Regions from separate parts of the Arthrobacter sp. K5 genome, predicted to be linked through region 2. Evidence: predicted binding sites of a transcription regulator. Region 2 holds the regulator's gene; each other region holds the start of a gene.

Region 1 (9,441 bases), 960 kb from region 2:
GCCTGGTCACCGGGGAGCTGCTGAACGAAGTTGCTGAAGCCTTGGCCGAGCCGCTCGGCTGGGATGCGGCAGGGGTTGCCGCTGAAATCAACCACGCGCAGGAGGTGCTGAAGCGGTACCACGGCGTCGAAGTCCACAGCCTCGTCGCCTAGCGGGAAACCGTCCTTCAAACACGCGAAGGACTGACAACAGAAAATAGAGGAGTCAAAGATGTCTCTTGGATTGGTTTTTCTTTCCGAAGTCTTCGGAACCGCGATGCTGACCCTGCTGGGTTGCGGTGTGGTGGCCAACGTTGCGCTCAAAGGCACGAAGGGCAACAACGGAGGCTTCCTGATGGTCACCTGGGGATGGGGCATCGCCGTCTTCGCCGGTGTCTACGTCGCCGCCAGGTCGGGCTCGCACCTGAACCCTGCCGTCACGCTGGGCCTTCTATTGAACGGCAAACCGGAGTACGCGGCGGGTGTTCCGGTGGACTTTGCCTCCACGCTCACGTATTTCGGCGGTGAACTGACCGGCGCCTTCCTGGGTGCCGTACTGACCTGGCTGGCGCACAAGCAGCACTTCGACGCCGAACCCGAGCCCGCGAACAAACTCGGCGTCTTCTCCACGGGCCCGGCCATCCGGTCCACGCCCTGGAACCTGATCACGGAAATCATCGGCACCTTCGTGCTCGTCTTCGTCATCCTCACCTTTGGCGGGACACCGTCGGGGCTTGGTCCGTTGGCGGTGGCGCTTCTCGTCGTCGGCATCGGCGTCTCGCTGGGCGGACCCACGGGCTACGCCATCAACCCCGCCCGTGACCTCGGGCCGCGCATCGCACACGCGATCCTGCCCATCAAGGGCAAGGGATCCAGCGACTGGAGCTACTCCTGGATCCCGGTGGTCGGGCCGCTCGTTGGCGGCGCGCTGGCTGGCCTCGTGGGGTATCTGCCCATCGTGTTCACGGCCGCCACCTGACGCGCGGCACCCGTTTCCGAAACCATATCCATAGCCACATCTCTTCAAACGCAAGCACAACGACAAGGACGTCATCATGAGCCAATACGTAATCGCCGTCGACCAGGGCACCACCAGCACCCGCGCCATCGTCTTCGACCAGAGCGGCAGCATCGTGTCCTCCGGCCAGATGGAACACGAACAGATCTTCCCGCAGGCCGGCTGGGTGGAGCACGATCCCGCGGAAATCTGGGACAACACCCGCGAAGTCATCGGCTCCGCCCTCTCAAAGGCGAACCTGACCCGGCACGACATTGCCGCCGTCGGCATCACCAACCAGCGTGAAACGGCGGTGGTCTGGGACAAGACCACCGGCAAAGCGATCTACAACGCGATCGTGTGGCAGGACACCCGGACCCAGCCCATCGTGGACGAACTGGCGAAGGACGGGGGAGCGGACCGGTTCAAGCAGAAGGTGGGGCTGCCGCTGGCCACCTACTTCTCCGGAACCAAGATCAAGTGGATCCTGGACAACGTCGACGGTGCGCGGGAGAAGGCCGAGGCCGGGGACCTGGTCTTCGGCAACACCGACAGCTGGGTGCTGTGGAACCTCACCGGTGGCGTTGATGGCGGCGTGCACGTCACCGACGTGACCAACGCGTCCAGGACCATGTTCATGGACCTCGACACGCTGCAGTGGGATGAGGAAATCCTGGGTATCTTCGGAGTTCCGGCGTCCATGATGCCCGCCATCAAGTCCTCCTCAGAGGTCTACGGCACGGTCCACACCTCGCAGCTGCTGCGGGAGGTCCCGGTGGCCGGCATCCTCGGTGACCAGCAGGCCGCCACGTTCGGCCAGGCTGCGTTTGAGACCGGCGAGGCGAAAAACACCTACGGCACCGGATGCTTCCTGATCTTCAACACCGGCGAGGAGATCGTGCACTCCAAGAACGGGCTGCTGACCACCGTCGGCTACAAGCTAGGCGACGCGGCACCGCACTACGCGCTGGAAGGCTCGATCGCCGTCACCGGTTCGCTCATCCAGTGGCTGCGGGACAACCTGAACATGATCAGCAGCGCCCCCGAAGTGGAGTCCCTCGCCGCCTCGGTCAAGGACAACGGCGGCGTGTACATCGTCCCCGCGTTCTCCGGACTCTTCGCGCCCTACTGGCGCTCGGACGCCCGGGGCGCCATCGTCGGCCTGACCAGGTTCGTTAACAAGAGCCACATCGCCAGGGCCGCGCTTGAGGCCACGGCTTTCCAGACCCGCGAGGTGTTGGACGCCGTCAACGCTGACTCGGGCGTTCCGCTCACGGAACTGAAGGTCGACGGCGGGATGGTCGCCAACGATGCCCTCATGCAGTTCCAGGCAGACATCCTCGGCGTGCCGGTCATCCGCCCGAAGGTGGTGGAAACCACTGCCCTGGGTGCGGCGTACGCGGCCGGCCTCGCCGTCGGCTTCTGGAAGGACCTCGGCGAGCTGTCCGCCAACTGGTCGGAGGACAAGCGCTGGGAGCCGAACATGGACACCGAGGAGCGGGAACGGCAGCTGCGGCTCTGGAAGAAGGCCGTCACCAAGTCCATGGACTGGGTCGACGAGGATGTGAGGTAGCCTTCTGCCCCGACAAGGGGCCGGTGACTCCCGCCGGAGTCACCGGCCCCTCTTCTACGTGTCCAGTTCCCCGTCGTCGTTTGTTTCCATGTATTGGTGGACAGGCGGTAAGGTTGCTGTATGCGTGCGATCCTTCTGCTTAGCTAGCCGCTTGGTATCCCGAACAAATACGGATTATCGAGCGGCCGCCCCTCCATGTCGAGGGGCTTTTGTGTGTCCGGGGAGACCTTCCCGGCAGGCGGCGGGGATCAGACCGTTGTGACAGGACAGAGGGTCATGACAGAACAGAAGAGGGCAGCAGTGAGCGTTCAGCCGGAGACCGAAACCGGAACAGCAGCAGGTGGAGCGGAGACGCCCGAAGAGGGCGCGTACAGCTTCGCGGCGATGGAGGCCCGGTGGCCGCAGGTGTGGGAAGACCTGAAGGTTTTCACTCCCGCCGACGACGGATCCCGGGAGCGCCGCTACGTCCTGGACATGTTCCCCTACCCGTCCGGCGACCTTCACATGGGCCACGCCGAAGCGTTTGCGATGGGCGACGTGGTGGCGCGGTACCTGCGCCAGCAGGGATACGACGTGCTGCACCCGATCGGCTGGGACTCTTTCGGGCTCCCCGCGGAAAACGCGGCCATCAAGCGCAACGCCCACCCGAGTGAGTGGACCTACGCGAACATTGACACCCAGGCGGCCTCCTTCAAGCGCTACGCCATCTCTGCCGACTGGTCCCGCCGGCTGCACACGTCAGACCCCGAGTACTACCGCTGGACCCAGTGGCTGTTCAAACGCTTCTACGAGCGCGGCCTGGCTTACCGCAAGGACTCGCCGGTCAACTGGTGTCCCAAGGACCTGACGGTGCTGGCCAACGAGCAGGTAGTCAACGGCGCCTGTGAGCGTTGCGGCACTGCGGTGACCAAGAAATCGCTGAACCAGTGGTATTTCAAGATCACTGACTATGCGGACCGGTTGCTGGACGACATGTCCGAGCTGCAGGGGCACTGGCCCGAGCGAGTACTGGCGATGCAGCGAAACTGGATTGGCCGCTCGGAAGGCGCGCATGTCCGGTTCGTGATCGAGGCGTCGGACGGACGTGCCGAGCGCGAAGTCACGGTCTTCACCACGCGTCCGGACACCCTGTACGGGGCCACCTTCTTTGTGGTGGCCGCGGACGCGCACCTGGCACTGGACCTGGTCACCCCCGAGCACCACGACGCACTCATGGCCTACCGTGAAAAGGTCAAGGCCCTTTCGGACATCGAACGCCAGTCCACCGAACGCGAAAAGACAGGTGTTTTCACCGGCCGCTACGCCATCAATCCCCTGAACGGTGAGAAGCTGCCCGTGTGGGCAGCGGACTACGTCCTGGCCGACTACGGCACGGGTGCCATTATGGCTGTCCCCGCGCACGACCAGCGCGACCTCGACTTCGCCAAGGAGTTCGGCCTGCCGGTACGCGCGGTGCTGGACACCGGCGAGGAGGATCCCGCCGTCTCCGGCAAGGCAACGGCGGGCGAGGGCACGCTCATCAACTCGGGCACGCTGGACGGCCTGCCTAAGAGCGACGCGATTCCTGAAGCCATCCGGATTCTCGAAGGTCAGGGCACAGGCGAGAAGTTTGTGAACTTCCGGCTCCGCGACTGGCTCCTGAGCCGCCAGCGGTTCTGGGGCACCCCGATCCCCATCATCCACTGCGCCGAGTGCGGCGAAGTGCCGGTGCCCGACGAGCAACTGCCGGTTACGCTTCCCGAGGACCTGCGTGGCGAGGCACTGTCCCCGCGGGGAACCTCCCCGTTGGCCGCTGCCGCCGAATGGGTCAATGTCGAATGCCCCAACTGCGGACGTGCAGCCCAGAGGGACACGGACACCATGGACACGTTCGTGGACTCGTCCTGGTATTTCCTGCGCTTCGTCTCCCCGGACTACACCGACGGTCCGTTCGATCCGGCGAAGATCAACGACTGGATGCCGGTCGGGCAGTATGTCGGCGGCGTCGAGCACGCCATCCTGCACCTGCTCTACGCCCGTTTCTTTACCAAGGTCGTTCATGACATGGGCCTCCTGGCAGCGGACGAGCCCTTCAGCGCCCTGCTCAACCAGGGCCAGGTGCTCAATGGCGGCAAGGCGATGAGCAAGTCTTTGGGCAACGGTGTTGATCTGGGCGAGCAGCTGGACAAGTACGGCGTCGACGCCGTCCGGCTCACCATGATCTTTGCTTCCCCGCCCGAGGACGACGTCGACTGGGCGGACGTTTCGCCGTCGGGCTCGGCGAAGTTCCTGGCCCGTGCGTGGCGCCTTGGGCAGGACGTGTCCAGCGCCCCCGGTGTTGACTTCAGCACCGGTGACCGCGCGCTGCGCTCGGTCACGCACAGGACCATCGCGGACGCTGCGGAGCTGCTGGACAACAACAAGTTCAACGTCGTGGTGGCCAAGCTGATGGAACTGGTCAATGCCACCCGCAAGACCATCGACTCGGGCACCGGCGGTGCCGACCCGGCGGTGCGCGAGGCTACCGAGGCTGTCGCCGTCATCCTGAGCCTCTTCGCGCCCTACACGGCGGAAGACCTGTGGAACGTCCTGGGGCACCCGGCGTCGGTGGCCAATGCAGGCTGGCCTTCGCACGACGAGGCGCTGCTGGTGCAGGAGACTATAACCGCGGTGGTCCAGGTCCAGGGCAAGGTCAGGGACCGGCTTGAGGTCTCACCGGGCATCTCCGAGGACGACTTGCGCGAGCTTGCGCTGGCCTCCGAGAACGTCCAGCGTGCCCTCGACGGCCGCGGTATCCGGACCGTGATCGTGCGTGCACCTAAACTGGTGAACATCGTCCCGGCCTAACGGGACGGACTGACTGGCCGGGTTCCGGCCGCCGGCACTGCCGGCGGCCGGAAACAACTGCAGGGGGTGTGCCGTGATTGACCGCGAACCGGCAGCCTGGCTGTGGTTAAAGGAGCACCTGGTCCGTCTCCGCCAGGCCACCAGGCCGGGCCAGGTCCCGCCTACGGGTGAGCCCGCCGTCGTCGTCCGCACCGCTGTGGTGACGGATTCGGCCGCCGCACTGCCCGCCGACTGGGTGCGGGCCTTCTCCATCAACGGCCGACTGGCCGTCATTCCCATGCCCGTCATGGTGGGTGAGGAGATTTACGGCGAGGGCGAGGACGACATCGCCGGTACCATCGCGGTGGCCCTGGCCGCCGCGACGCCCGTCAAGACCTCCCGGCCGTCGCCGGGCCAGTTTGAGCAGGCCTACCTGGCCGCCGAACGGCAGGGCTTTGAGTCGGTTGTGTCCATTCATATTTCCGGCGGCCTGTCCGGCACCGCTGATGCCGCCCGCCTCGCTGCCGGGCGGGTCAAGATCCCCGTGGAGGTGCTGGACACCCGCACCGTGGGAATGGCGCAGGGACTCGCCGTCCAGAGCGCCGTGGTGGCTGCGGCGGACGGCCGCGATGCCAGCGAAGTGCGCCGGCTCGCTGAGGAACGCGCCGCACGGTCCAGAGTGTATTTTTACGTGCCCAGCCTGGAGCAGTTGCGGCGCGGCGGACGCATCGGCGCAGCAGCCTCGCTGGTCGGAGCCATGCTCGCCATCAAGCCGATTCTCGCGGTCGACGACGGCAAGATCGTTCCGCTGGAAAAGGTCCGCTCCGCAGCGAAAGCCATTGCCCGGCTTGAGGAGATCGTGGTGGCAGAGGCCGCGGGACGGCCTCTGGGCGAGGCCCGGCTCGCGATCCACCACTTCGGCAACCGGCCCGAGGCAGAGACGCTTGCCGCCCGGCTCGCGGCGAAGCTCCCGGCCGTTCCGCCGGCCCAGATCAGCTCGCTACCCGCGGTACTGGCCGCCCACGCCGGGCTTGGAGTCCTGGCGGTGATCGTGGGGGAGAGCAGTTCGTCCGTTGCGGGTTGCCTCGCCGCCCCCTCCAAGGCTGCTGACGCCGGCGGTAATGAGGCCGGCACCTAGTACTTTGGTCACCTGGGGCTTTGAACAACTAGGACCTTGAACAACTAGGACCTGGGATCGGTGGTCCGGGCCGACGGAACCGGCCTCAAGGGCGTACAACTAGGTCGCAGCCCAGGGCGTTGTGGGCGCTGGGAACGCCCTGTGCTGGTACCGGGTTTTCGTTCTGGAGCGGTCTTAAAAAACATTTTCGGTCCGGTCCGTTTGTCGGGCCTGATCCACCCTTTATTGTCACAGCCCCCTGTCATGCTGTGGGTATGGATAGCGCAGTGGTTGCGGGGACGTTGGAGGCCGTCGGTGCCTCTGCTCTTTGGCTGGCTGCTGGGCTGCGTCGGGTGGCTGGTCCGGGTCCGGCTGCGCTGCCCGGTGGGTCGGATCCGGGTGAGGCGGATCCTTTGGGGGATCTGGCGGGTGCGTGCCTGGAGGGTCTGGCCGGTGTGGCTGCGATGGAGGCCCGGCTGGCGGCGGTGAAGGTGCACCTCGCCGCCGGCTTCGCCGCGGCGGAGGAGGCCATGACTCCGCCTGAGGCGTCCGCGCAGGATCGCACCGTGCGGCGGATGTCGGTGACCGCCGAGGTCGCGTGCGCGCTGACGGTGAGTGAAGGGTCGGCGGAGCGGTTGCTGGTGGAATCCGCGAAACTCACCAGTGATCTGCCGTTGGCGCTGGGCGCGCTGGGCTCAGGAACTATCTCCTGGCAGCACGGGCGGATCATGTGTGACGAGACCGAGGGTCTGTCGCCGGAAGCGGCGGCGGCGTTTGAGGCGCATTTCCTGGACCCGGACGCACCTAACCCGGCCCGGGGTTGTCCGGCGGGGGAGCTGACGACGGCAAGGTTCCGGGCGAAGGCCAGGTACTGGCGGGAACGGCATCATGAGGTCAGCATTGAAAAACGCCACCACAAGTGTGTGAAGGACCGGCGGCTGGAGTATGCCCCGGACCGGGACGGGATGGCGTGGCTGTCGGCGTATCTGCCCGCGGATCAGGCGGCCGGGATCTGGTACCGCATCACCGCCGCTGCCCGGGCTCTGCAGTGCCCGAGCGAAACCCGCACTCTGACCCAGCTCCGCGTCGACGCGTTCGCCGGTTGGTTGCTCGGCCCGGCACCGGGAGTGGGCGGCGCGACTGATGACCCGCCCACAGAATTCTTTCCCGCACATCTCCTGCCCGCAGGCTCTGCGGGGTCCCTGCCCTCGGATGCTCCGCCCACAGACTCTGCGCGGGCTGGTGACGTGCCAGCCCGTGGAACGCCGGCCGCGGGACTGCCCGTTGGTGATGTTCCCTCGCCGGCGGCGCAGGTTCTGGTCACGGTTCCTGTGTTTTCGCTGCTTGGCCTGTCCGAGGAGCCGGCCACTCTCGACGGGCACGGTCCGATCCCGCCGTCGATGGCCCGCCGGCTGGTCGCCGACGGCGCAACATCATTCCACCGGGTGCTGGTTGATCCGCGGGACGGGGCACCGTTGGAGATCGGCCGCGCCAGCTACCGGCTGACGAAGCCGATGCGCCAATGGCTGCGGCTCCGCGATGCCAAGTGCACCTTCCCCAACTGCAACAACCACTCCCTGGACAACGACGCCGACCACATCCTCGCCTGGGCCGACGGTGGCGGCACCGGCGTCGCCAACCTCGGCCAGCCCTGCCCCAAGCACCACAGACTGAAACACAGCACACAATGGAGACCCGTCGGCGCCACCCGCGACAATCCACCAGGCTGGATCTCGCCCATGGGGCGGTCTTACCCCGCCGAGTACCAGGACTGGGAACCACCCACCTGGCCAGAACCACCGCCCGGCCAAGATTCGCGGGAACTGCCGCCTGGCTGGCAGGAACCGCCTCTCCGGGAGTCGCTGGAACCGCCGGGCTGGCAAAACTGGCTGGAGCCGCCAAACTTGCAGGAACCGCCGCACGTCCAAGATTGGCGGGAACCGTCGCTCGTTCAGGGCTGGCCCGAGCCTCCAGGGTGGTCAGACGGACCCGATGGGTTCGACGGGTTCAATGACCGGTCTGGACTGTCCTGGTATCAAGGCCGCGAATCCGTGGAAACCCCCGAGGACCTTGACGGGGTTGGGACCCCAATGGCTTTCGGCGTTCCTGAACCACCCCTGCCGGTTGATCCATGGCCCTACTGGTCATCCATAGCGGCCTAGGAATACGCCTGCCCCTATCGCGCCGCCGCAACCCCCTGCCACTTGCCGTCTCCGTGCTGGGCCTGCCCTTGCCGGTCGGGCGCCAAAACCGCTGCCCACTTCTCGTGCCCTAGCAGTGCCCGCCCGCCGGTAGTACAGTCTCCCCACCGAGCAAGGAGGCTCCCATGTCCATGCAAGTCCACCACGTCGCCCAGTTGGACCGGGATGTGGCCGACGAAGTCACAAAATGGCTGAAGTACCTGAAGGGCCAGGTCACCACCGTCCAGTTCCTCACCACCACCATCCCGGATCCCAAAGAGCCGGAGAAGTGGCGAGTGCAGTACGAGGCCTACATCACCTATCAGCGATAGCGGCGCTTTCCACATAGGGCATGACGGGACTGTCGGGAAGGCTAACCGTTTCCTAGCGTGGTGGATATGTCACGCCGGACCGCTGGAGCATCAGCCAGCGCTCAGCCGCGCGCTGGGGAAGGGCGGCCAGGCCTGGGGTATTCCGGTGGTGGACGTCGCTCCATGCAGGGGAGGACAACAGATGGGCGGACAGCCAGTCGACTGGCCGCCTCACTCGGACTTCCCACCACCCCCGGCCTTACGGGCAGTACCGGTCCTGTCGGAGATGAAGAGCCCAACCAGCAGCCCGGCGGTGGTGCCACTGGACTGCTCGACGCGGGATCGGGAGGTGGCTTTACCTATGGCCGCCAGCCCGGTTCCGCCGGGTCTGCGGTGTCCGAGGAAGTGCCCGAACCGCGGTTCCGATGGCGTCTGGGCATTGGCGCCGCAGCATTGGTGGGCGTGCTGTCGCTGATCGCC
Region 2 (9,441 bases):
AGGAGTTCAACGTTCGGTCCCTGCAGCGTGCCGTCCTTCGTCACGTCGGTAACAACGTAGCGTGCGCAGCCGGCCTCTTCGAGGCGGCCCAGCACGTCCCACAGGTCCCCGCCTTCCTTGGTCCAGCCGCGGCCGGCGAGAGTGGTTCCGCGGACGTCCAGCCCGACGGCGATCCGGTCACCGAAGCGGTCGATGGCCCGCGCGGTCCAGTCCGGGTTCTCCAAGGCGGCGGTGCCAAGGTTCACCCGGGCGACGCCCAGGTCCAGCGCCTTTTCCAGGGATTCATCGTCCCGGAGCCCGCCGGAAAGCTCGACCTTGATGTCCAGCCGGCCAACCACTTCGCGCAGCAGGTCCGCGTTTGAGCCGCGTCCGAAGGCAGCGTCCAGATCCACCAGGTGAACCCATTCCGCGCCCTGCTGCTGCCAGTTGAGCGCCGCCTCCAGCGGCGTTCCGTAGCTCGTCTCGCTGCCGGCCTCGCCCTGGACCAGGCGGACCGCCTGGCCGTTTACGACGTCGACGGCGGGAAGCAGTTCAAGTACCGGCAGCTCGTTTTGGCTGGTCATCAGGGGTCCTCAGTTCTTGTAGGCGCTGGTTCCCGTGCGCGGCGGCTTCTGCGGCGCACACGGCGGGTTAGTTGGTTATTTGCCGGGAAGGGTCAGCAGGTAGGCGGCCAGCAGCGACATGGCGGCCAGTACGTAGAAACCGATCTGGATCCAGAGCGGCTTGTGCTGCTGCCCGAAGGACAGGCCACCGCCCACCAGGAGACCGGCCAGTCCCGTCAGGAGAATGGACCACATTTAGGCGTCCGCCGCCTGCCGGGAAGGCTGCCCGCGGAGCCCGTCGACCCAGTTCTTGAGCAGCCGCGCGCCAGCGTCACCGGATTTCTCCGGGTGGAACTGGGTGGCGCAGAGGGGGCCGTTCTCCACGGCGGCGATGAAGGGGGCACCGTGCTCGGACCACGTGACCAGGGGCGGCGCCATCCGGGGCTGGATCACCTCGAAGTCCCAGTTCTGGACGCCATAGGAGTGCACGAAGTAGAACCGCTCAGCTTCAACGCCATCGAAAAGCCTGGAGCCTTCCGGAACCTTGACGGTGTTCCACCCCATGTGCGGCACCACCTCGGCAGGGAGGAGCTCCACCTTGCCGGGCCACTCCCCCATGCCTTCGGCTTCGGTCCCGTGTTCGACGCCGGCCTCGAAGAGTACCTGCAGGCCGACACAGATGCCGAGGACCGGACGTCCGCCGGCCACACGGCGGCCGATCATCCGGATGCCGTCAACGGCCTTGAGCTCGCGCATGACCGTTTCGAAGGCGCCGACACCGGGAACGACCAGCCCGTCGGCGTTCAGCACGTCCTCGGGCTTGGAACTCAGGATGACCTCGGCACCGGCACGTTCCAGGGCACGCACGGCGGAACGGACGTTGCCGGAGCCGTAGTCGAGGACGGTGACGGTGGGCTTGCCCTCCGGGGAAGCCGGCTTCAGCGTGGCCGACGGATCGATGATCGCGCCCTCGCGCAGTACTTTGCCGGTCACAGTGCTCCCTTGGTGGACGGAATGCCTTCGACGCGGGGATCCGGCTCGACGGCTGCACGGAGGGCCCGCGCGAATGCCTTGAACTGGGCTTCCACGATGTGGTGCGGGTCGCGGCCGGCGATGACGTTCATGTGCAGGCAGATGCCGGCGTGCAGCGTGATGGCCTCGAAGACGTGCCGGGTCAGCGAGCCCGTGAAGTGGCCGCCGATCAGGTGGTACTCCTGCCCGGAGGGCTCGCCGCCGTGCACCAGGTAGGGCCGGCCGGAGACGTCGACGACCGCGTGCGCCAGGGCCTCGTCCAGCGGCACGGTGGCCTCACCGAAGCGGCGGATCCCGGCCTTGTTGCCCAGAGCCGTGCGCAGCACCTCGCCGAACGTGATGGCAACGTCCTCAACGGTGTGGTGGACGTCAATGTGGGTGTCGCCGGTAGCCTTGACGGTCATGTCGATGAGTGAGTGCTTGCACAGCGCCGTCAGCATGTGGTCGTAGAACGGGACCGACGTGCTGATGTCCGACACGCCGGTGCCGTCGAGGTTGATCTCCACCAGCACGGAAGATTCGCTGGTGGCGCGCTCCATGCGTGCAGTCCGTGCCTCGGCAGCCTTGATTCCGGTGTCGCTCATGGTGATAGATGTCCTTTGACGAAGGATGGGGGCGGACCTGACCTGGTCCATGTTCAAGTTTAGGCCGGAAGTGCGGCCTGCCGGGCCAGGATGCTTTCGAGGGCTTCCAGGAAGGCTGTGGTTTCCGTCTCAGTGCCGGCGGTGACCCGAAGGTGCCCGGCGATGCCGACGTCCCGCACAAGCACCCCCGCGTCCAGCAGTTCCTGCCAGACCTCATGGGGGTTCTCCAGCCCGCCGAAGAAGACGTAGTTGGAGTCGGACGCCGCGGGCCGCAGCCCCATCCGTGTCAGCTCCGCGACAATCCGGTCGCGCTGGCGCTTGATGTCCTCGACATCCGCCATAAGCGCCTCGCGGTGCTGCAGGGCCGCGAGGGCGGTTGCCTGCGTGACGGCGGACAGGTGGTACGGCAGGCGCACCAGTCGCAGGGCGTCGGTCACCTCCGGCGCCGCGGCCATGTAACCGAGGCGGGCGCCGGCAAGAGCGAACGCCTTGCTCATGGTCCGGGAGACGATGAGCCGCTCCCGGCCGGGCAGCAGGGTCAGGGCGCTGGGCGTGCCGTCGTGCGCAAACTCGTGGTAGGCCTCGTCCACGACGACGATGGCCTGGCTGGCCTCGCCCGCCTCGTAGACGGCTTCCACCACGTCCAGGCCCAGGCCGGTACCGGTGGGATTGTTGGGTGAACACAGGAACACGATGTTGGGCTGGAGTTCGCGCACCTGGCTCGCGGCCGACTCGGCGCTGAGGCCATAGTCGTCGGCACGCTTGCCTGCGATGTAGGCGGTGTCGGTTCCGCTGGCGAGGAGCGGGTACATGGAGTACGTCGGCGGGAAGCTCAGGAGCGAACGGCCCGGCCCGCCGAAGGCCTGGAGGATCTGCTGGAGGACCTCGTTGGAGCCGTTCGCTGCCCAGAGGTTGTCCGCGCTGAGCCCGTGGCCGAGGTACTCCGCCAGGGCTTCCCGGAGCTCGGTGAATTCGCGGTCGGGGTACCGGTTGAGTCCGGTGGCTGCCTCGCTGACGGCCGCGGTGATGGCCGCCCGTACGTCGGCGGGCACGCCATGCGTGTTCTCATTGACGTTGAGCAGGATCGGAACGTCAAGCTGCGGGGCGCCGTAAGGGGACAGCCCCCTCAGGTTAGTCCGCAGGGGCAGTCGGTTCAGTCGCTCAAGCTGGTCAGTCACCTAGACAGTTTAAGTAACCCGAAGGGCTGGCCGGAAACTGTGACGGTTCCAGCGTACGGCAACGGCTTATTTGTTCGGCACGAACAGCTGCTGGCCGGGCATGACCTTCCCTGCCTGAAGGTCGTTGAGCTGGACGATGTCCACAATCACGTCCCGGGGGTCGCGGTCGGGGTCGACTTTTCCGGCGATGGCCCAGAGCGATTCACCGGGCTGCACGGTGACAGAAACGGTGGGCGTGACGGTCAGGCCACTGGCGGTGTCCGCAGCCTTGGCCGGCGAGTTCAACAGCCCCGTCAAAGACAAGATCAGGGCGGCAAGAAGAACAAGCGGCAGTCCGATGAGGACGATCCGGCCGCGGCGGGTGAGGCGCAGGCGTGGCGGCCTGCCTGGCCGGGACACTGCACAGGACTGGGGCACGGCAAGCGACTGGGGCGCCGCACGCAGCTCAGTCACCGCACGGGGCTGAGGCACCGCACGCGGCCGAAAGACTGCGCCGGGCTGGGAGTGCGGCGGGACTGCTGGTGAAGCCGACATTGCTGGTGAAGCTGAGACTGCTGATGAAGCTGACATGGCGTGAGCCCTCCTGGACCAAGTTGTACTGCCTCGCGTTCGAACAGACAGTTCGAACACCGGGCTGAGAAACCGTCCTCACTAGAACACATGTTCGAACTTTGCTTTTTCCAGTTTTAGCACCTATCACCGAATTAAGTCGAGACTCGCTAGAACAAATGTTTGAAAAAGCCCTATGGCTGGCCTACGTTGGAAATCACAGAACAACCACATCTGCAGTTGATCAGCAGGGTCTGACATTTTTCAGGCCGGAAGTTCCCGGCCACTGCAGCTACCGCGTCCGGGAGGAACGGAAAGGCGTTGGCGAACATGGCAGCACAGGCCTCTGACGGCAAGGCTCCCCAGCGCAGCCCGCGGTCTCAGCGGACCCCCAAGGGACTAACACTCCGCCAGAAGAAGATCCTGGAAACCATCCAGCGTTCGGTCAACGAGAACGGCTACCCGCCGTCGATGCGGGAAATCGGCGACACCGTCGGGCTGGCCAGCCTGTCCAGCGTGACCCATCAGCTCTCGCAGCTGGAAAAGCTTGGCTACCTTCGGCGTGACCCCAAGCGTCCGCGCGCCATGGAGGTCCTGATGCCGCTCACCCTGGACGCGGGGGCGCCGAAATCCGGCGGCGCGGACAAAGCCCCGGCCCTGGGCACGGCAGGCGCTTCCGTGTCCGAATTGCCCAGCGCAATGGATACCGCAATGGTTCCGCTGGTCGGCCGGATCGCCGCCGGCGGCCCCATCCTCGCGGACCAGATGGTTGAGGAACTGATGCCGCTGCCCCGCCAACTGGTGGGCCACGGCGAGCTTTTCATGCTCAGGGTCGCAGGCGATTCCATGGTCGACGCCGCCATCTGCGACGGGGACTGGGTGGTGGTCCGGCGGCAGAGCGACGCCGTCAACGGCGACATCGTTGCGGCGCTGCTCGACGATGAAGCCACGGTCAAGACTTTCCGGCAGCGCGACGGCCACACGTGGCTGCTGCCGCAGAACACGCAGTACGAACCCATCCTCGGCGACCACGCCGTTGTCATGGGCAAGGTGGTTTCCGTACTCCGCTCGCTGTAGCCGCCGGGCCGGAGGCCACCGCGGGCTTCGTCCCCGGAAACGTCCATCAGGGAGCGGGAATGTCCTTCAGGGAGCCTTGGGCCCCGGGCAGCATCAGCCCGGGGCTTCCTTAGGCCTGTGCGCCGGCGAGTCTTTCCAGTGCCGCGACGGCGGTCTTCCGGTCGGTCGTTGGCCAGAACGGCGGCAGCGCGGCCCGCAGGAACCCGCCGTAGCGTTCCGTGGAAAGCCTGGAGTCCAGCACCGCCACCACGCCCTTGTCATTCGTGGACCGAATGAGCCGTCCTGCCCCCTGGGCAAGCCGGATGGCCGCGTGCGTGGCGGAGACAGACATGAAGCCGTTGCCGCCGGCCTGTGCAACGGCCCGGGACCGCGCGGTCATCAGGGGATCATCCGGCCGCGGGAAGGGAATCCTGTCAATGACCACCAGGCGGCAGGACCCGCCCGGCACGTCGACCCCCTGCCACAGTGACATCGTGCCGAACAGGCAGGTATCGGGCTCGTCAGCGAACTGCTTCACCAGTGCCGTCATGGTGGATTCACCCTGGCAGAGAATGCTGACATCCAGCCGCGTGCGCAGGGCGTCCGCAGCTTCCTCGGCCGCCCGCCGCGAGGAGAACAGACAAAGCGCTCCCCCGCCGGAGGCACGGATGAGGGACTCGAGTTCGTCCAGCGCCTCAGGGGACGTGCCACGGCCCGGTTTCGGCAGGTGGCCCGCTACATAGAGGATGCCCTGCCTGGGGTAGTCGAAAGGCGACCCCACGTCGACGCCGGTCCAGCTCGGCGCGCCCTCCCCGACCAGGCCCAACCCGCCGGCCGCGGGTTCGAAGGCAGAGCCGATGGCAAGGGTGGCCGATGTCAGCACCACCGTATGCCCGGCGAACAGGCCTTCCCGAAGCCGGCCTGCGACGCTCAGCGGGGCGATGTTGACCAGCGCCGGGGCAGACTCGTCCGGCGCAGAGTAGCCCTGCTGGGGATCGAACGTGCTATTCCGGGAGAACCAGACCACCTCGCGGTTTTCCCGGGCGGCGATGAGCCGTTCGCAAAGCTCCAGAATCACCAGCAGGCGGGAGCGCGCGAGCTGCCGCCCGCCGTCGGCCGTTGTATTGCTGTCCCCCTTGGAATCCGACAGCGCCGCCCGGCACGCCTCACGAAGCTGGTCCACACAGTCCAGCTGCTCGTCGTTCAGGCCGTTGGGCAGCAGGCCGCTGGGAACGCCGGCGAGAGCCACCTCAAGGTTGGCGGCCGCTGTGTTGAGCGCGTCAACGGTAATGCCGGTGTGCTTGCGGGCGCCGGACGCTGCGGCGTGGACCATGGCCACCGACAGCTGCCCCGAAACCGCGCCGGTTACCCGGTCCTGGAGTTCGTGGGCCTCATCCACCACCACAACGTCATACTCCGGCAGCACCGCCAGGCCTTCGAAGGCGCTGACGGCCAGCATGGCGTGGTTGGTCACCACGACGTCGGCTTCCGTGGCGTTATGGCGGGCAAGCTCACTGAAGCACTCTTCGGCGAGGGGGCACTTCTGCGAGCCGAGGCATTCCATGGACGTGACTGACACCTGCCGCCAGGCCCGGTCCGTGACGCCGGGAAGCAGCTCGTCACGGTCGCCCGTGGTGGTCTGCTCCGCCCATTCGCGGAGCCGGACCACCTCCTTGCCGAGCTGCGACGACGGACCGCCCACCGCCGCGGCGAAGTGCGGGACGCTGGTGTCCTCGCCCAGTGAGAAGAGCTGGCCCTCCGAGGGTTCCTCGGAGGGAAAGCCGCCTTCGAGCTTGTGCCTGCAGACATAGTTGGCGCGGCCCTTGACCAGCGCAATCTTCACAGGCCGGTCGAGTGCCGGTTTGAGGCTTTCCAGGAGCCGGGGTAAGTCCCTGCCCACGATCTGCGTCTGCAGAGCGAGGGTGGCAGTGGACACGAGGGCAGGCTTGTTGCTCTCCAGGGAATGTGCAATGAGGGGAACCAGGTAAGCCAGCGACTTGCCGGTTCCGGTGCCGGCCTGCACCAGCAGGTGGTCGCCCGTTTCTATTGCGCGTGCCACCTGCCTGGCCATCTCGTGCTGGCCGCTGCGGCTTTGGCCGCCCATGCCCGCCACGGCACGGTCGAGCAGGTCAAGAACACGCTGCTCGCCGGCCGTGGCCGCGGCACCGGCGGCTGCCGCCCCGTCAGTCATCGGTGCTGAAGGATTCCAGTTCAGCCGCGAGGCCTTCCCGGACCATGACCACGGCGCGGGTGCCGCCCTCTTCGTGATCCAGGCTCAGGATCTCCGCGTCGGAGTCATGGAGCTTGCTGATCAGATCGCCCCGGTGGTACGGGACGAGCAGCTGCATCTTGACGTTCGGCCGCGGGATGGACTCGCTGATGGCCTTGAGCAGCTCGGCAATGCCCTCCCCCGTGCGTGCCGAAACCACCACGTGCCGCGGTTCGCGCTGCTTGAGCCGCTCCACCACAAACGGGTCGGCGGCGTCCGCTTTGTTCAGGACGATGATCTCGGGCACCTTGCGGGCGTCCACCTCGGCGAACACCGAGCGCACGGCAGCGATCTGGCCTTCCGGGTCCGGGTGGGACACGTCCACGACGTGCAGGATCAGGTCCGCGTCCGCCACTTCCTCCAGGGTGGAGCGGAAGGCCTCCACCAGCTGGGTGGGAAGGGACCGGACGAAGCCCACGGTGTCGGCCAGGGTGTAGCCAACCCCATCCGAGGTCTCGGCCTTGCGGACGGTGGGGTCCAGTGTGGCGAACAGGGCGTTCTCCACCAGGACGCCGGCGTCCGTGAGGCGGTTCAGCAGCGAGGACTTCCCGGCGTTGGTATATCCGGCAATGGCCACTGACGGGACTTCATTACGACGGCGGTTGGCCCGTTTGGTCTCCCGTGCCGGCTTCATCGCGGCGATTTCGCGCCGCAGCTTGGCCATCCGGGTACGGATCCTGCGCCGGTCCAGTTCGATCTTGGTTTCACCGGGACCGCGCGAGCCCATGCCGGCGCCTGCGCCGCCCACCTGGCCACCGGCCTGGCGGGACATGGATTCACCCCAGCCGCGGAGGCGCGGGAGGAGGTACTCGAGCTGTGCCAGCTCCACCTGCGCCTTGCCTTCGCGGCTCTTGGCGTGCTGGGCGAAGATGTCCAGGATCAGGGCAGTGCGGTCGATGACCTTCACCTTGACGATGTCTTCAAGGCCGCGCCGCTGGGACGGAGCAAGTTCGGCGTCCACCACAACGGTGTCCGCGCCGGTGGACATCACGACATCCTTGAGCTCCAAAGCCTTGCCCGCTCCGAGGAACGTGCCGGGGTCCGGCTTGGCACGGCGCTGGACCAGTCCGTCGAGGACTTCCGAGCCGGCTGTTTCCGCCAGCGCGGCGAGTTCGCGCAGCGAGTTTTCGGCGTCAGCCAGCGTGCCCTCGCTCCAGAGGCCGGCGAGAACAACGCGTTCCAGTCGCAGCTGCCGGTATTCGACCTCGGTTACGTCCTCGAGTTCGGTGGACAGCCCGGCCGTGCGTCGCAGTGCCCGGCGTTCCTCGAGGTCCTGCTGGTCGCCGTCGAACGTGCTGTGCTCTTCGGCGAGCTGCGAGATGGCCTGTGCCTTGCCCAGGACACCCTTGCTGTCGGCGCTGCCGCCGTCGGCTGCCGATGCGTTCCTGGCCGGGACGTCCTTGGCGAGAATCCGGTCGATGACAGCCTGGATCTCCTCGGGACTCATGTCCTGGGCGGCTGGCTCGGATCCGGAATTTTGCTGATTGGTCATGGTCTCCTTTGAAGGTTCTGCATCTTCAGAATAGTGCTGATTGCCGCCCTTGGCAGCGGTATTCGCGCTGGGCTGACTGCGAGGGGTCATGGAGGTGCTCCTGACATGCCGGCAGCGGACGGGCTGGGCCGGCGGGAAGTGGACTGATCGAGTGCTGTTGGGCTGCGCCGCGTTTCACGCTGCGCGCTCCGGCGGAAGGCGGTCTACCTGCATCGCATCGGAGGGAGGCCCCGGGCCGGTACCGGCGGCTGAAGGCCGCGGGCATAGAAAGCCGGCTACTCAAAAATCAGGAACATGCGTTCAAGGATAGCAGAACACCGGTACCCGCTTTCGCACCCGGCCGGTTTCCCATCAGCCGGGGCGGACCACTAATCTGGCCAGTTATGGAGTCTGCCCACTATTTCAGCGCCTCACCTGCGGGGCCGTTCACCCGCAAGCCCCTCACGGTGGAACTGGCCGGTGAAACGCGGAAGCTGCAGACGTCATCGGGCATCTTCAGCCCGGATGGAATCGACAAGGGGACGGCGGTCCTGCTGGCCGAGGTTCCGGCTCCTGCCCCGCAGGGAAACCTGCTCGACATCGGCTGTGGCTGGGGACCCATCGCCCTGACCATGGCACTGCGGGCACCGCACGCGCAGGTCTACGCGGTGGACGTCAATGAACGCTGCATCGCGCTCACGAACGGGAACGCCGAACTGCTGGGGCTGGGCAACGTCGCGGCCAGCAAGCCGCAGGACGT
Region 3 (9,441 bases), 2.2 Mb from region 2:
CACCGTTGGCCTGGCCCGCATCGTCAACGAAAAGGGCAACGGCGACCTCGCCATGCTCATGGGCCTTGGCGTCGTCGGCGCCAGCTACACCAACAAGTCCCAGTCGAAGCTGACCGACACCACCCCGCTGGCCCGGCTCATCGAAGAGCCCGGCGCCATCATGGTGTCCAAGGACTCGCCGTACAAGACCATCGACGATCTTGTGACGGCGTGGAAGAAGGACCCGTCCAAGGTCAGCGTCGGCGGCGGTTCCTCTGCCGGCGGCCCGGACCACCTCCTGCCGATGCAGCTCGCCGGTGCCGTGGGCATCGACGCAAAGAAGGTCAACTTCGTTTCCTACGACGGCGGCGGCGACCTGCTTCCGGCAATCATCGGCAACAAGCTGGGCTTCGCGGCTTCCGGCGCCGGTGAATACATCCAGCAGATCAAGGCCGGCGACATCCGGGTCCTGGCAACCAGCGGCGAGAACCGGCTTGAGGGAGTGGACGCCCCCACGCTCAAGGAATCCAAGATCGACCTGGTCTTCACCAACTGGCGCGGCATCGTGGCCCCTCCCGGCATCAGCGACGCCGACCGCGACGCCCTGATCGCAACGCTGGAGAAGATGCATGAGTCAGCATCCTGGAAGGAAACGCTGAAGACGCGCGGCTGGACCGACGCCTTTGTCACGGGTGACGAATTCAAGTCCTTCCTCACCGACCAGGACAAGCGCGTTGCCGACGTCCTGACGAAGCTCGGCCTGGCGTGACCTCCTCGGCCTCCCGCCTCAAAGGCCGCTCCGAGCTGGGCGTCGCAGCCCTGCTCGGGGCGGTCGGCGCCCTGGTCCTCATTGACGCAGCGCACCTGGTTGTGCCGTACTCCCAGTCGGATCCGGTGGGCCCCAAGGCCCTGCCGATGATCGTGGGAGGACTCCTGCTCATCTGCGCCGTGCTGCTGGCAGTGAACGTTCTCCGGGGCGGACGCGGTGAGGCCGAGGCCGGCGAGGACGTCGACCTGACCCACCCGAGCGACTGGAAGACCGTGCTGCCTTTGGCCGGCGCCTTCATCGCCAACATCCTGCTGATCGACTGGGCCGGCTGGGTCATCTCCGGAACGGTGCTCTTCTGGGGCAGCGTTTGGGCGCTCGGAAGCCGCCACTATGTCCGCGACGGACTGATCTCCCTGGCTCTGGCGCTCCTGACCTTCTACGGCTTCTACCTCGGCCTGGGCATTGCCCTTCCCGCCGGGCTCCTTGAAGGGATTCTCTAGATGGACGTCCTGTCCTCACTCATGGACGGGTTCGCGACCGCGCTTACCCCCATGAACCTCCTGTACGCCCTGATCGGCGTCATCCTGGGCACCGCCGTCGGCGTCCTGCCCGGCATCGGCCCGGCCATGACCGTGGCGCTGCTGCTGCCGGTGGCCACTGTCCTTGAACCGACCAGTGCGTTCATCATGTTTGCCGGCATCTACTACGGCGGCATGTTCGGCGGTTCCACCACCTCGATCCTGCTTAACACCCCCGGCGAATCGTCCTCGGTGATCACCGCCATCGAGGGCAACCTGATGGCAAAGGCCGGCAAGGCGGCCCAGGCATTGGCGACGGCGGCCATCGGCTCGTTCGTCGCCGGCGCCATCGGCACCTCGCTCCTTGTGGTCTTCGCGCCGATCGTCGTGCAGTTCGCCGTGAGCCTCGGCGCCCCAAGCTACTTCGCCATCATGGTGCTGGCCCTGCTCGCCGTCACCGCCGTCCTGGGCTCGTCCAAGCTGCGCGGCTTCGCGTCCCTTGGACTCGGTCTGGCAATCGGTCTTGTCGGCCTCGACTTCGTCTCGGGCCAGGCCCGGCTCACCTTCGGCCTGCCGCTGCTCTCCGACGGCCTGGACGTCGTCGTGATCGCCGTGGCGATTTTCGCCGTCGGTGAAGCCTTGTGGGTGGCGGCGCACCTGCGCCGCACCCCGCTGCAGATCATCCCGGTCGGCAGGCCGTGGATGGGCAAGGAGGACTGGAAGCGGTCCTGGAAGCCGTGGCTGCGCGGCACGGCCTTCGGTTTCCCTTTCGGCGCATTGCCCGCCGGCGGCGCGGAGATCCCCACCTTCCTCTCCTACGTGACCGAGAAGCGGCTCTCCAAGCACCCCGAGGAGTTCGGCAAGGGCGCCATCGAAGGCGTCGCCGGGCCGGAGGCCGCCAACAACGCGGCCGCAGCCGGCACCTTGACCCCGATGCTGGCACTCGGTCTGCCGACCAACGCCACCGCCGCCGTCATGCTGGCCGCGTTCACCCAGTTCGGCATCCAGCCGGGGCCGCTGCTGTTCCAGAACGAGGGTCCGCTGGTGTGGGCACTGATCGCCAGCCTGTTCATCGGCAACTTCCTGCTCCTGCTGGTCAACCTTCCCCTGGCCCCGGTCTGGGCGAAGCTGCTCCGGCTGCCGCGCCCCTACCTGTACGCCGGCATCCTCTTCTTCGCCACGCTGGGCGCCTACTCGGTGAACCTGCAGGCGTTCGACCTGATGCTTCTGCTGGTCCTGGGCGCCCTCGGCTTCATGATGCGCCGCTACGGGCTGCCTGTCCTGCCGCTCATTCTCGGCGTGATCCTGGGACCCCGCCTCGAAAAGCAGCTCCGCCAGGCGCTGCAGCTAAGCGCCGGCGACGTGTCGGGCCTCTGGAGCGAGCCGATCGCCGTCGTGGTCTATATCATCGTGGCACTGGTACTCCTCTGGCCTCTGGCTGCACGTCTCTGGCGCGCCCGGCGTCCCCGGACGGGCGGGCTCGTCATGGCCGGCGGACCTGCTGTTGACGGACCCGCCGCCGGACCCGCTGCCGCACCCCCAGTCGAGGCGCCTGCTGAGGGATCCGCTGCTGAGGGATCCGCTGCTGCGGCACCCGCCGATCGGGGGCCTGATGCAGGCCGCCGCCGCTCGGACGCCACCCATGCCAACCACGGACAGGAGAAATCGTGAGCATCATTGTCGGCTATATCCCCACGGCCGAGGGCAGCGCGGCCCTGGACCGGGCCATCACCGAGGCGCAGAAAAGCCAGAGCCGGCTGGTCATCATCAACTCCTCCCGGGGAGACGCCATCGTTGACAAGCGCTACGCCCAGGCTGAGGACATCTCCGCATTGACGGAAAGGCTGGACCGGGAAGGGATTGAGCATTTGGTCCTGCAGCCGGTGCGCGGCAACGACGCGGCCAACGAGGTGCTGGAGGCGGCGGAGAAGTACCGGGCCGAACTCATTGTGATCGGCCTCCGGCGCCGCACTCCGGTGGGCAAGCTGATCATGGGCAGTGCTGCGCAGCAGATCCTGCTGGAGGCATCCTGCCCGGTGCTGGCCGTCAAGGCCGGAGCCTGAGCCTGAGCCTGAGCGAGTACCGCCACTAAACGGCTCCTGCCACTAATTAATGCCATGGGCCGGTGTCCGGATCCGTCGGGATCCGGACACCGGCCCATGGCATTTCGAAAGGACCACCCATGACCGTTTACGCCTCCAAAACCCACGCCCGTTCACCATTTCCGGCCCGTGAACCCGTAGCCAACTGGGCCACGCTCTCCCCGGCTGAGGAGGTGGAGATCCGCCGCAACGGGCGCACGGTCGCCGCTGGCTGCGTCGACATGCGGGCCTTGGACGGCAGCATCATCTGGCTCATCCAGGACGGCGGCCGCGGGCGCGCGCTGTTTCTGCAAGGCGACGGCGTGACGGTCTTCCGGCGCGCCCGGAGGAACATCGCCGGCACGGGCCACACCCGGATTCCCCGCAAGGCCGGCCAGGCCCACGGGCGCTGACCACCGCTGACCTGCGCAACCGTCCGATACCGTAAAGCCATGAACCAGTACCGGCTAGCCATTCTGGACGACTATCAGGGAGTCGCCGAGGACTTCGCCCCATGGAGTTCCCTGGCGCAGCGTGGCGTCGCCGTCACGGTGTTCGGCGCGCATTTTGGCTCGGAGGCCGAAACCGCGGCGGCCCTCGCGGACTTTGACATCGTCATCGCCATGCGGGAGCGGACGCCGTTTCCCCGCAGCGTCATCGGGCAGCTGCCGCAGCTGAAACTGCTCGTGACCACCGGCGCCGCCAATGCGGCCATCGATCTGCAGGCGGCAGCCGACCACGGCGTCGTGGTGTGCGGAACCGGCGGCTCCCCCACAGCCGCGCCGGAACTGACGTGGGCACTGCTGCTGGCTTTTGCCCGGAACCTGACCGCGGAAGAGGCCTCCTTGCGCTCCGGCCACTGGCAGACAGGCCTCGGGTTCGAGCTGTCCGGGAAGACCCTGGGAATCGTCGGGCTGGGGAAGATCGGGAAGCGAATCGCCGCCTACGGCCGCGCCTTCGGGATGGACGTGCTGGCCTGGAGCCAGAACCTCACCGAGGAAACCGCCCTGGCGGCCGGTGCCCGCAGAGTCAGCAAGGAAGAACTCTTCACAGAGTCCGACGTCGTGTCCGTGCACCTGCGCTTGTCGCCGCGTTCGGAGGGAACAGTTGGAGAACGGGAACTGCAGCTCCTCGGGCCCGACGGTGTCCTGGTCAACACCGCCCGCGGCCCGCTGGTGGACCAGCAGGCTCTGGTTACCGCCCTCGAAGAGGGTTGGATCCGTGGCGCCGCGATCGACGTGTTCGACCAGGAACCCCTTCCGGCGGGGCATCAGCTGCTGACCGCGCCCCGGACACTCCTGACGCCCCATCTGGGCTACGTCACACAGGAAAGTTACCGGGCCTTTTTCGGCGGCGCATTCGAGGACGTCACTGCGTGGCTGGACGGCGCCCCGGTGCGGGAACTGACGCCGTAGAGAAGACGGTGGCGCCCAAACCGGCAGCCACCGAAATAGCGGGCAACCGCTGACATGAGGCACGCGCTTTTAGGCGGCCGTAGTTGGTGCCCAGCCGGGCAACGGCTCCACAGGCAGCGGTGGGCCAAGGTTCTCGAGGCTGTCCGGCTCGACACAGTCAGGCTCGGGGCCGCCACGCTCGGGCCTGTCGGACTCGAAGCTGCGGGGCGCCGGGCTGACCGTGCCGGGCCTGTCGGACTCGAAGCTGCGGGGCGCCGGGCTGACCGGGCCGGGCCTGTCGGACTCGAAGCTGCGGGGCGCCGGGCTGACCGGGCCGGGCCTGTCGGACTCGAAGCTGCGGGGCGCCGGGCTGACCGGGCCGGGCCTGTCGGACTCGAAGCTGCGGGGCGCCGGGCTGACCGGGCCGGGTCTGTCTGGCTTGAGGCTATCGGGCCAGTGGGGTGGTTCCCAGTCCTGTTGTTCCGCTGGGTAGGACCGTCCCGCGGGTGAGATCCAGCCGGGCGGGCTCTCGCGGGTGGCATCGACCGGTCTCCACCCCGACGTGTGTTTCAGGCGGTGGTGCTTGGGGCAGGGCTGGCCCAGGTTGGTGATCCCGGTGGTCCCGCCGTCGGCCCAGGCCAGGATGTGGTCGGCGTCGTTGTCCAGGGAGTGGTTGTTGCAGTTGGGGAACGTGCAATGCGCGTCTCGGAGCCGGAGCCAGTGGCGCATCGGCTTCGTCAATCGGTAGCTGGTGCGTCCGATCTCCAGCGGTGCCCCGTCCCGAGGGTCGGTCAGGACCCGCAGGAAGGACGTGCAGCCGTCAGCGACGAGCCGGCGGGCCATGGACGGCGGGATCGGCCCGTACCCGTCAAGCACCGCCGGCTCCTCCGTCTGTCCGAGCAGCGAGAACACCGGAACCGTGACCAGGACCTGCGCCCGCGGAGACGGCACATGACCGGGACGCGCTGAACCAGCGAATAGGGCGTCTGCCGGCAGAGAACCTGTGGCCGGGCCGTCAATCCCCTGGGCCGGCGCGAGCAGCCATCCGGCGGCCACATCAGCCCGCAGCTGGGTCAGGGTCCGTGTTTCGGCAGGTCCCTGCAGGGCGCGGGCGGCGGCGGTGGTGCGGTCCCAGATCCCGGCGGCCTGGTCCGCGGGCAGGTACGCCGAGAGCCAGGCCATGCCGTCCCGGTCCGGGGCATACTCCAGCCGCCGGTCCTTCGCACACTTGCGGTGGCGGGCCTCGATACTCACCGGATGATGCCGCTCCCGCCAGGCACGTGCCCTGGCCCGGAACCTCCCCGGTGCCTGCTCCCCGGCGGGGCAGCCGCGCGCCGGGTTAGGCGCGTGCGGGTCGAGGAAATGGGCCTCCAGGGCGGCGGCCGCGGCGGGCTCCAGGTTGGCTGTTTCATCACACATCACCCGCGCATGCTGCAGCGAAATCCTCCCTACCCCCAGCGCAGTCAGCGTCATCGGCCGCTCGGCGGTCAGGGTATGCGCCTCGCACAGCAGGGCACCGGCACTGCGTTCGCTCACGCTCAGGGCACCCGCGACCTCAGCGGTCACGGACATTTCCCGGGCGCTGCCCTCCTGCCTCGAACTCGACGGTACCACCAAGGCCTCGTCAAGGGTGGAATACCCCGCGACCAAACGGACTTTCAGAGCCGCCAGCCGGGCCTCCAACCTGCCCAGCTCCGCCATGCCGTCCAAACACGCGTCCGCCTGATCCCGGAGCGGATCACCCGCAGCGGGATCCACAGCGGCCAGATCACCGGGCGCGTGGCCATCACCGGGTGCCTGGCCATCACCCCCGGCGGCCGCGCGGACAAAACCGGCCAGCACAGCAACGGAGGACTCAATGCCCTCCCACGTTTCCACCACTGCCGTGCTTTCCATACCCACAGCATGGCAGGGGGCACCGACAATTTTGCGGAGCGCAGGGCAGACCATCCCAGGGGCGGCTCCGCTGGTTGCGCGGGTTGGTTTCGACAAGTTCAACCAGCGGTTCGGCTCCCCGACGGCGCCGAGAAGGTGCCCCCGCGGGAAGCATGCCCCGCAGTCAGCTGCCCGTACCTTCGACGGTCCCGGAACCGTCGAGCGTGACGGTGCCGGCGTCGCCGTCGACCTTAACTTGCTGTCCGCTGGACACGCGCCGGGTGGCCACCCCCGTTCCAAGGACGGCAGGAATGCCGTACTCCCGGGCGACGATTGAGCTGTGGCTCAGCGGCCCGCCGACGTCCGTGACGACGCCGGACGCCATCGCAAACAGCGGTGTCCAGGCGGGGGTGGTCATGCGTGCCACCAGCACCTCGCCGGGCCGCATGCTGGCGAAGTCGTCGGGGCCGTGCAGCAGCCGGGCCTGCGCGCTCACCTGCCCGGAGCTCGCGCCCACGCCGGTGATGACGTTCCCGGCCTGCTGCACCGATCGGGCTGGCATCATGCTGCCAAAGGCCCGCTCCATCCAGCGGCTCTCGGGGAGCAACTGCGGGGCAGCCGCTTTCCGCTGGCCACGCCACAGCATCTTCCGCTGTTCAACGGCCTCAGCCCGCACCGGCCGGTCCGTGCCGGTGATGGCCGCGCCGGGCGTGGCCAGCCCGAAGTCGATGGCGTTGCGGAGTTCGTCGAGCCGTAGCCAGAAGATGTCCGACGGCGTCCCGATGACGCCCGAGGCCGTCAGCCGCTCCCCCAGTTCCAGCAGCATCCGGCGCATCAACGGCCAGGCCAGTCCGACGTCGGCCAGGGCGTCCTCACGGACGGGCGCCGCCTTCTGCGCCCAGCGGAGCAGCCTGCGGAAGACAGCGCGGCGGCGCGGCCCCAGCCTGGCGCTGACCAGCCGGCTCTGTTCCTCCCGCCGGTCGGCGGACCGCTGCTGGCGCTCGTGCGGGTCCTTCCCCTGCCCCCGCACGAAGTACCTCAGGGTCTCCAGCAGGGCGGAGGGGTCATCGGCCGGCACAGGGTTGATGAAGTCCAGGTTGTAGACGGCATGCCCGTACCGGTCCAGGTGCCGCTGGAGGCGGGAACGCCACTCGTCCCACTGTTCCGGATCCACAGCCGGGGCTCCGTCCACGCCCGCGGGAAGCGTGCCGGCGCGGAGAGCGTCGGCGATGCCGGCCGCTGATCCTTCCGTGACGGCCGAGGCAAGCTGCGGCCGTTCGCGGGTCCACGCCGCAAGGTCGTACAGGGATTTCTCCGCGCGGATGGGTTCGCTGTCGTAGCCAAGGAGAAAGACCTCCGCGGACGGATCGCCGGGCCGCCGGACGAGCTTGTCGTAGTAGCCCCGGAACATGATCTCGCTGGTTGCGGCGATAGGGATGATGGACTGCACGGCGGTGTAGTACGCGGCGCCGGCGTCCAGCAGCGCCGAAATGCCCTCCAGCAGTTCGGTGGCCGGACGGTCGGCGGGCGACTTGGCCGCCCAGAACTTCACGAGTCCGCGGTACTTCGGGTGCGAGTGATCGCGCCAGCCCTTGATTCCCATGTGGGCCTTGCCTTGGGCCAGAGCGCGCATCGCCGTCAGCGACTTGCCCATGACCCGCCGCATTCCGGCGTTGTTGTAGTAGTAGTACGCGTAGCCGTTGACGGTGGGCAGCGAGACGTCCCCGGGCCGCACGACGCTCTTGCCGAATGCCTCGCTGAACAGGGCATTCAGCGACCGCACCACAGCGCCGTCAATGAGGTCGGCGAACAGGGGCGATAACGGGTCCGGCAACTGCTCTACGATGCTGGCCCGGAAGTACATCCCGTTCGGGTAGGGCAGCGGCCACTGCGTCGGGGCGTCGGCCGAGGGCTCGGGCAGGGCGGTGATGGGACGGGCCTGCAGGATGAAGAAGTCCCCTGCCGCCTGCGCCCACTCGATGTCCTGGGGCACCCCGAAGTGTTTCGCTATGGCCGTTCCCTGGCGGGCCAGCGCGACCGCCAGGTCGTCATCGAGCACGGGCTCCCGGCGCTTCGCTTCGGGCACCGGCTGCTCCCTGGTGCCTGTTCCGTCGTAGACGGTCATGACGTCCTTGTCCGCCGTCCTGCGTTGCTCCACGCGGCCCGTCGCGGCATCCACCACTACGTCGTCCGTGGTGACGGCCCCGCTGACCACTGATTCGCCAAGCCCCCAGGCAGCGCTGATCACCACCTGGTCGCGGCGGCCGGTAGCGGGGTTGGCCGTGAACAGCACGCCGGCGGCACCGGCATCGACCATCTCCTGGATCACGACGGCGAGGCGCACGGTGGCGGGATCGAAGCCGTTCCGTGAGCGGTATGCCATGGCGCGGGCGTTCCACAGCGACGCCCAGCAGTCAATGACGGCAGCGACGACGGCGTTGTGCCCGGAGACGTTCAGGTAGGTGTCCTGCTGGCCGGCGAAGCTGGCCGAGGCGAGGTCCTCCGCGGTGGCCGAGGAGCGCACCGCCACCCGCGCGGCGTGGCCGTCGCCGGGCTCCGCGCCGGCCCCGTCACCTGATCCGGCCGCCGCCTGGTGGTCCAGCGTCTGGTGGCTCAGCCGCCCGTAGGCCGCGCGGAGTTCGCCGGCGATCTCCTCGGGCATCGTGCTCTCGGCGAAGAGGGCGCGGATCTGCCCGGCGGCGGCGTCATAGTCGTCGTTGGAGGCACCGGCGGGGAGGGCGGCGAGCTCAAGGATGCGGCCGGCGATCCCGTTGGCGTTGACGAAGTCCTGGTAGGCCGCCGTGGTGAGCACGAAGCCCGGCGGC

Evidence for each region. The regulator LexA, encoded in region 2, represses DNA repair genes until DNA is damaged. The targets are predictions, from matches to a motif close to TCGAACANNTGTTCGA.
Region 1: the regulator LexA is predicted to act here: its motif matches at 6,667-6,682, upstream of ABRP34_RS03845 (DUF222 domain-containing protein).
Region 3: the regulator LexA is predicted to act here: its motif matches at 6,736-6,751, upstream of ABRP34_RS12160 (DUF222 domain-containing protein).

What each region holds. Positions count from the first base shown of each region.
Region 1 is NZ_CP159279.1:880,837-890,277, reverse strand. Features, by position in the region: gene ABRP34_RS03870 (glycerol-3-phosphate dehydrogenase/oxidase) at 1-152, shown strand, start outside; gene ABRP34_RS03865 (MIP/aquaporin family protein) at 211-957, shown strand; gene glpK (glycerol kinase GlpK) at 1,034-2,548, shown strand; gene leuS (leucine--tRNA ligase) at 2,849-5,374, shown strand; gene ABRP34_RS03850 (DegV family protein) at 5,448-6,491, shown strand; gene ABRP34_RS03845 (DUF222 domain-containing protein) at 6,746-8,632, shown strand; gene ABRP34_RS03840 (hypothetical protein) at 8,797-8,982, shown strand; gene ABRP34_RS03835 (helix-hairpin-helix domain-containing protein) at 9,355-9,441, shown strand, end outside.
Region 2 is NZ_CP159279.1:4,839,218-4,848,658, reverse strand. Features, by position in the region: gene priA (bifunctional 1-(5-phosphoribosyl)-5-((5-phosphoribosylamino)methylideneamino)imidazole-4-carboxamide isomerase/phosphoribosylanthranilate isomerase PriA) at 1-563, opposite strand, end outside; gene ABRP34_RS22060 (hypothetical protein) at 639-797, opposite strand; gene hisH (imidazole glycerol phosphate synthase subunit HisH) at 798-1,535, opposite strand; gene hisB (imidazoleglycerol-phosphate dehydratase HisB) at 1,532-2,158, opposite strand; gene ABRP34_RS22045 (histidinol-phosphate transaminase) at 2,218-3,336, opposite strand; gene ABRP34_RS22040 (LysM peptidoglycan-binding domain-containing protein) at 3,403-3,753, opposite strand; gene lexA (transcriptional repressor LexA) at 4,216-4,962, shown strand; gene ABRP34_RS22030 (ATP-dependent DNA helicase) at 5,072-7,132, opposite strand; gene hflX (GTPase HflX) at 7,125-8,702, opposite strand; gene ABRP34_RS22020 (methyltransferase) at 9,086-9,441, shown strand, end outside.
Region 3 is NZ_CP159279.1:2,673,989-2,683,429, forward strand. Features, by position in the region: gene ABRP34_RS12130 (tripartite tricarboxylate transporter substrate-binding protein) at 1-748, shown strand, start outside; gene ABRP34_RS12135 (tripartite tricarboxylate transporter TctB family protein) at 745-1,248, shown strand; gene ABRP34_RS12140 (tripartite tricarboxylate transporter permease) at 1,249-2,937, shown strand; gene ABRP34_RS12145 (universal stress protein) at 2,934-3,329, shown strand; gene ABRP34_RS12150 (hypothetical protein) at 3,449-3,760, shown strand; gene ABRP34_RS12155 (D-2-hydroxyacid dehydrogenase family protein) at 3,800-4,762, shown strand; gene ABRP34_RS12160 (DUF222 domain-containing protein) at 4,832-6,637, opposite strand; gene ABRP34_RS12165 (PEP/pyruvate-binding domain-containing protein) at 6,801-9,441, opposite strand, start outside.